3 regions of the Cedecea sp. Ae19-4 genome follow, and region 3 is predicted to be linked to each of the others. Evidence: predicted binding sites of a transcription regulator. Region 3 holds the regulator's gene; each other region holds the start of a gene.
What was found. The regulator Fur, encoded in region 3, represses iron uptake genes when iron is present. The targets are predictions, from matches to a motif close to ATAATAATGAGAACNACTATCAA.

Region 1 (2,322 bases), 1.4 Mb from region 3:
TCTGAAAAGCCACACGGTTCGAAACCAGCTAACCGCCGCCGCCCTGTTCCCACTGTACGTTCATGCGGCGGCGCAGGACAGAGCGGACAAGATGGCGAAAGCCACCCGTCAGCACCTGCTCAGCGCGGGCGGACTTGCCACGACCAGCGTAAAAACCAGCCAGCAATGGGATGCCCCCAACGGCTGGGCGCCGCTGCAGTGGGTGGCCACCGAAGGTCTGCAAAATTACGGGCATAAAGATCTCGCGCTGGAAGTCAGCTTCCGCTTCCTGAGTACGGTGCAGAGCCTCTACAACAAAGAGCAAAAGCTGGTTGAAAAATACGATGTCACAGCCGGAGGTGCGGGCGGTGGAGGCGGTGAATATCCGCTTCAGGATGGCTTCGGCTGGACCAACGGCGTCGCGCTGAAAATGCTGGATATGCTCTGTGCAAAAGAAAAACCCTGCGACAATGCGCCGGATAAGCTGCCTTCGGCCACGCCCGGCCCGGTAACGGAAGCGGCCAAACCTGCCGCAGATAAAACGGGGATCTCACCAGCCTCGAGCAAGCCAGCGCCGTAACCTGACCATACTGACCACGGCGTGATTGCCGCTTAATCATTTCATTTAAAACAATAAGCCCATGAAATCATCATTGATTTCATGGGCTTTTATGCATTAAAAATCATCGCACGCCTTGCACTTGATAATAATAACGATAACAATTCTCATTCGAAACCGCATTTAAAAACCGCGTTTTCCCGTCGCATGCCGGCGGAGGACTTCCATCAGGATGATGATCTCAATACTTCCGGACAAAAAATGATAAAGGACCTTACCGTAAAGCGCTCCGCTTTACTCTGCACGCTGGCGCTCATCGCCCCTTTTTCTTCATCGGCTGAAGAAACACTGGTTGTGACCGCCAAACCTGCTGACACCGCAACCTCTCCAACAATAGGTTATACCGCCACCACAACCCGTGGCGCGACCAAAACCGACGAGCCGCTGATTACCACCGGGCAAAGCATTTCCGTCGTGACCCGTCAGCAAATGGAAGACCAGGGCGCGCAAACCATTAATAGCGCGCTGCACTATACCCCGGGCGTGTTTACCGGATTCTCCGGCGGTGCAACCCGTTACGATACCGTCGCATTACGGGGTTTCCACGGCGGCGACGTGAATAACATCTTCCTTGATGGCCTCCGCCTGATGAGCGACGCGGGCAGCTTTAACGTGGTCCAGGTCGATCCCTGGTTCCTGGAACGCCTTGACGTCATCAAAGGCCCGTCTTCCGCACTTTACGGCCAGACTGTTCCGGGTGGCCTGGTGATGGAAACGTCTAAACGTCCGCAGTTTGTCGAAGAAGGCCACGTGCGGGCGATATACGGCAACCACAACACCAACGGCACGGCGTTTGATTACACCAACGCGATTAATGACCAGTGGGCCTTCCGTATCACCGGCCTGACTAAAAATAGTGATACACAGTATGACAACACGCGTGATGAACGTTACGCTATTTCGCCGTCCCTGCTTTGGCAGCCGGATGATGCAACGTCTCTGGTACTAAGAGCCTACCTGGAAAAAGATCCGTCCGGGGGCTACCACGGTTCTGTTCCGGGCGACGGCAGCCTTTACACCACCACGGGACGCAAGCTGGATACTGGCTTTTCTGACGTACAGCCGGGCGATGACGCCTTTAAGCGCCACCAGCAGATCTACAGCTACGAGTTTGCTCACGCCTTCGATGAGGTCTGGTCTTTCCGCTCAAACGCCAGCTATACCCACTCAAACGTAGCGCTACGCCAGGCCTATCAAATTGGCTGGGCAGATACCGCGCATAACGAACTGTCGCGCTACTACAGCCGTGAAAACTCCTCGCTGGATGCCTGGGCCATCGACAATCAGTTAGAAGCCGACTTCGCGACCGGCGATCTGCAGCATAAAGTGGTGCTCGGCGGGGAATATCACCGGTTCACCAACGATCTGACCGACGGGACGGGCTACACTACCAACCTGAATCCGTGGACCGGCGTTTCTGGTGGCGTTGGCGGTTACTATTATTACGATCCACGTGACCCAAGCTACGTGACAATTAATCAGGGGCTTTTGGTGAAATCAGGCCGCCGCCAGTATGAGCAAACCGGGGCTTATCTGCAGGATGAGATGAAGTGGGACCGCTGGCATATGACGCTGTCTGGCCGCTACGATCATCTGGTGACTAAAAGCCATCTGGTGGCGACGGCGATCGACAGTGACGTGACGGACAACCGCAGCGACAACCACTTTAGCGGCCGCGCATCTCTGCTGTACGCCTTTGATAACGGTATTTCGCCGTATGTGAG
Region 2 (2,322 bases), on a different contig from region 3:
ACCTGAATCAGCGCTTCACCCCAGCGGTAAATATCCCCCATACAGACGTTCTTTTCCGTCATCCCTTCCGTGGACAGGTTTTCGCCGAAGGCCGGGGCGTTAAACAAATCGCTTTTATCCGGGAAGAGTTGCGCCCAGTGCTGATAATGCTCGCGCGGATAGTGGCACAGCGCCCTGTCTGGCCCGCCGTGAATCACTTTCTCCGCCTGCTCGTCGCCCTCCAGCCCAAGCTCGGTCAGGCGAAGTTCGCCGTCCACCTGCACCTTGGCGATGGCGCTGGGCCGACTCCCTTCGTAAGCACGGATCTGGCCAACGTAAACCTGAAGCGGATAGCGATGCATAAGCGACTCCCTGCGAAATAGACATAAAAAAAGCGAGCCATCAGGCTCGCTTCTCTAAGGTCGGATTGCAACCTTATTTTTTAGCGGCGAAACGTGCTGCTGCTTCGTCCCAGTTAACCACGTTCCAGAACTCTTTCGCGTAGTCCGGGCGACGGTTCTGGAATTTCAGGTAGTAAGCGTGTTCCCAAACGTCCAGGCCCACAATCGGGAAGCCGGAAGCGCCGGAGATAGCTTCGCCCATCAGCGGGCTGTCCTGGTTTGCAGTAGAAACTACAGCCAGTTTGTCGCCTTTCAGTACCAGCCACGCCCAGCCGGAGCCGAAACGGGTAGCGGCTGCTTTTTCGAACTCAGCTTTGAACGCGTCAACGCTGCCGAAATCGCGCTCGATAGCGGCTTTCAGGTCACCTTTCAGCTCGGTACCTTTTTTCAGGCCTTTCCAGAAGAAGCTGTGGTTAGCGTGGCCACCGGCGTTGTTACGCAGTACGGTTTTCTTATCCGCAGGCAGCTGATCCAGTTTAGCGATCAGTTCTTCAGCAGACAGGCTGGCAAACTCAGGCAGGGATTCCAGCGCGGCGTTCGCGTTGTTGACATAAGCCTGGTGGTGTTTGCTGTGGTGGATTTCCATGGTTTCTTTGTCGAAATGCGGTTCCAGCGCGTCGTAAGCGTAAGGCAGGGATGGCAGTGTATAGCTCATATTCATCGTCTCCATTAACGTAGAGCGGCTGTAATGCTGTTAACGCCGCGTAATCAGTCGGTTCATTATAGTTAATTAAATGATATTGAAAATGTTTATCAATGCCGTACTTAGCGTGTGGTTATAACTTTTCTTCATGAAACCACGGCTTACGGCTATAACGCAGCGGGTAAAAAGCCATTTTCCCAGAGTAACGGCGAATTGTTACCCGGTCGTGACGTAACGGCATGAGAAGAACCCGAGAGGAGCACAAATTGTGATCGCCATCGGCGGCACTCGCTGAATTTTGCCAGCTTCATCGGGCGCGCGGCATTGCCCTGAAGGTTAGCCCGCAGCTCACTCTTTAGACTCGTTGACATTGCAGGCTGTCGCAGAGGCGACGGCCCGAAAACAGCGAGGGTTAATCATGAGCAATGCAATCACGATGGGGATCCTGTGGCATCTGATCGGCGCCGCCAGCGCCGCCTGTTTTTATGCCCCGTTTAAAAAAGTGCGGCACTGGTCCTGGGAAACCATGTGGTCCGTCGGCGGGATTGTCTCCTGGCTTATCCTGCCGTGGGCGGTGAGTGCCGTACTGCTACCCGATTTCTGGGGGTATTACGGGTCGTTCAGCGTGGGCACGCTGCTGCCGGTGTTTTTGTTTGGTGCCATGTGGGGCATCGGTAATATCAATTATGGCCTGACGATGCGCTATCTGGGGATGTCGATGGGGATTGGCGTCGCTATCGGCATCACGCTGATTGTCGGCACATTACTGACCCCGATCATCAATGGCAAATTTGCCATGCTGACGGGTACGCCAGGCGGACGCATGACGCTCCTTGGCGTGCTGGTGGCGCTTATCGGCGTGGCTATTGTGACCTGGGCCGGGCTGCTAAAAGAGCGTCAGATGGGGATTAAAGCGGAAGAATTTAACCTGAAAAAAGGGCTGCTGCTGGCAATGATGTGCGGCATTTTCTCCGCCGGTATGTCATTTGCGATGGATGCAGCGAAGCCCATGCATCAGGCGGCGTCGAATCTGGGCGTCGATCCGCTTTATATTGCCCTGCCAAGCTATGTGGTGATCATGGGGGGCGGCGCCGTTATTAATCTGGGCTTTTGCTTTATCCGACTGGTAAAAGTAAAAAACTTGTCGGTAAAAGCCGATTTCTCGCTGGCAAAATCGCTGATTGTTACCAACCTGATTTTATCGGCGCTTGGCGGCCTGATGTGGTACCTGCAATTCTTCTTCTACGCCTGGGGGCACGCTAAAATTCCGGCACAGTATGACTACATGAGCTGGATGCT
Region 3 (2,322 bases):
ATTAGATCTGTTCGCGGACGAGCGTCGCCCCGGGCGGCCGAAAACTAATCCGCTCTCGCGCGATGAGCAATTGCGTATCAATAAGCGCAATCAGCTGAAGCGCGATAAAGTGCGTGGTTTGAAGCGGGTTGAGCTAAAACTGAACAATGAGGCGGTCGATGCCCTCAACCAGCTGGCTGACGCCCGTAACATCAGCCGCAGCGAACTGATCGAAGAGATGCTGTTCGAGCAGCTTAAAAATCTCGGGTAACGCCTTCAGCCACCCTGCGGGTTATCTGAAATCTCAAAAGGGTGAGCAAAACCATGTTGCAGACTGTGCACCCGGGCGTGATAGCTGTTTCCGCTGCTGGAGCTGTTCTGCTATGATTGCCCTATACGTGGGCATTGAACGGCCAGCATACTATTAAGTTTCAAGAGGTTATTTTACTCATGGCAATCGTAGGCATTTTTTTCGGCAGCGACACCGGTAACACCGAAAATATCGCGAAAATGATTCAAAAACAGCTCGGTAAAGACGTTGCTGAGGTGCATGACATTGCTAAAAGCAGCAAAGAAGATCTCGAAGGTTTCGACATTCTCTTGCTCGGCATCCCGACCTGGTACTACGGCGAAGCCCAGTGTGACTGGGATGACTTCTTCCCTACGCTTGAAGAAGTCGATTTCAACGGTAAACTGGTGGCGCTGTTCGGCTGCGGCGACCAGGAAGACTACGCGGAATACTTCTGTGATGCGCTGGGCACCATTCGCGACATTATCGAACCGCGCGGCGCGGCGATTGTGGGCCACTGGCCAACCGCGGGCTACCACTTTGAAGCCTCCAAAGGCCTGGCGGATGACGACAATTTTGTCGGCCTGGCCATCGATGAAGATCGCCAGCCGGAACTGACCGCTGAGCGCGTTGAGAAGTGGGTTAAACAGGTTTCTGAAGAACTGAATCTGGCGGATATCATTAACGCCTGATTTCTCTGGCGCAAATACAGCATTTGCGCCATCTTGATAGCTTTTAGCAATGAAAATAATTGCTACAAGTTTGTAACTTTCTCGTACATCCCTGTACAATGTCTTCCTGATAGCTTGGCTGATAATTACTGTAAATGGCGACGCCGCCACGATTTTTCAGCCTTATTTTGCACCATACTTGCGGTTCCCATTTAGAAGTAGCAGTTCTATAATGAGACGCATTACTCTTTACGCTCACTGCAGTTTGAGCGAATCGTTAAGCAACAGGACACTTTCCGCATGACTGACAACAATACCGCATTAAAGAAGGCCGGCTTGAAAGTCACGCTTCCTCGATTAAAAATCCTCGAAGTGCTGCAAGAGCCGGTAAATCATCACGTCAGCGCGGAAGACTTATATAAACGTCTGATCGACATGGGCGAAGAAATCGGCCTGGCGACCGTCTATCGCGTGCTGAACCAGTTTGATGATGCAGGGATCGTGACCCGCCATAATTTTGAAGGCGGCAAGTCCGTTTTTGAGTTGACCCAGCAGCATCACCACGACCACCTGATCTGCCTCGACTGCGGTAAAGTGATCGAGTTCAGCGATGATTCTATTGAATCCCGCCAGCGTGAAATTGCCACTCGCCACGGCATCCGCCTGACTAACCACAGCCTCTATCTGTACGGACACTGTGCTGAAGGTGACTGCCGCGAAGACGACACGGCCCACGATCCTAAATAAGTAATCCGCATTAACAAACGCTGCTTCGGTGGCGTTTAAAAGCAAAAACCGGCAGGTTTCCCTTGCCGGTTTTTTTATTGACTGAAAAAGGCTATCAGCTGTTATTGGCGCGAATCTCCTGCCAAATCTTATCGCAGCGTACCTTCGCGGCTTCATCATTGCCGCTCTTTCTTGCCTGGATACATTTCTGGTAATCCAGCACGTTCACCGTTTCTTTCTCAACAAACGCTTTATGCTGTTTTTCCTGGCGCAGTACGTTCAGCACGCTTTGGCAGGCTTCAATTTTATCCGGATTGCCTTCCGCCGTATTGATACAGGCGCTATAGGCCTGCTTCAGGCGTGAATCTTCCGGAGGTGCAGGAGGTTGAACGCAGGCAGACAGCGTGAATACAGCGGCGGTAATCAGCAGAATCTTTTTCATGTTCGGTTCCTTATAAAAAAACGGGCGCTTGCGCGCCCGGTTTCACATCAGAAGATGGTGAACGGAGCAATCACGATGAATTTCACGTCACGCTCATCCTGGAAGATGTTGCCGTACCCACCGCCCCAGCTTGGGATGTCGGAGTGGTTGTCGTACTGAGTGAAGTGCAGTTTGAACAGCGTGCCTTTCGCACGGCCTTCCTGTACGGTATACAT

Region 1: AAIE02_RS08810 (TonB-dependent siderophore receptor) is a predicted target of Fur. The motif match lies at 687-709, and genes of this name have one in related genera.
Region 2: sodA (superoxide dismutase [Mn]) is a predicted target of Fur. The motif match lies at 1,115-1,137, and genes of this name have one in related genera.

The regions. Positions count from the first base shown of each region.
Region 1 is NZ_JBCHWG010000001.1:1,864,054-1,866,375, forward strand. It holds gene treA (alpha,alpha-trehalase TreA) at 1-559, shown strand, start outside; gene AAIE02_RS08810 (TonB-dependent siderophore receptor) at 800-2,322, shown strand, end outside.
Region 2 is NZ_JBCHWG010000002.1:263,802-266,123, reverse strand. It holds gene yiiM (6-hydroxyaminopurine reductase) at 1-341, opposite strand, end outside; gene sodA (superoxide dismutase [Mn]) at 415-1,035, opposite strand; gene rhaT (L-rhamnose/proton symporter RhaT) at 1,442-2,322, shown strand, end outside.
Region 3 is NZ_JBCHWG010000001.1:434,645-436,966, reverse strand. It holds gene ybfE (LexA regulated protein) at 1-250, shown strand, start outside; gene fldA (flavodoxin FldA) at 430-960, shown strand; gene fur (ferric iron uptake transcriptional regulator) at 1,240-1,686, shown strand; gene AAIE02_RS02005 (ChiQ/YbfN family lipoprotein) at 1,781-2,107, opposite strand; gene chiP (chitoporin ChiP) at 2,155-2,322, opposite strand, start outside.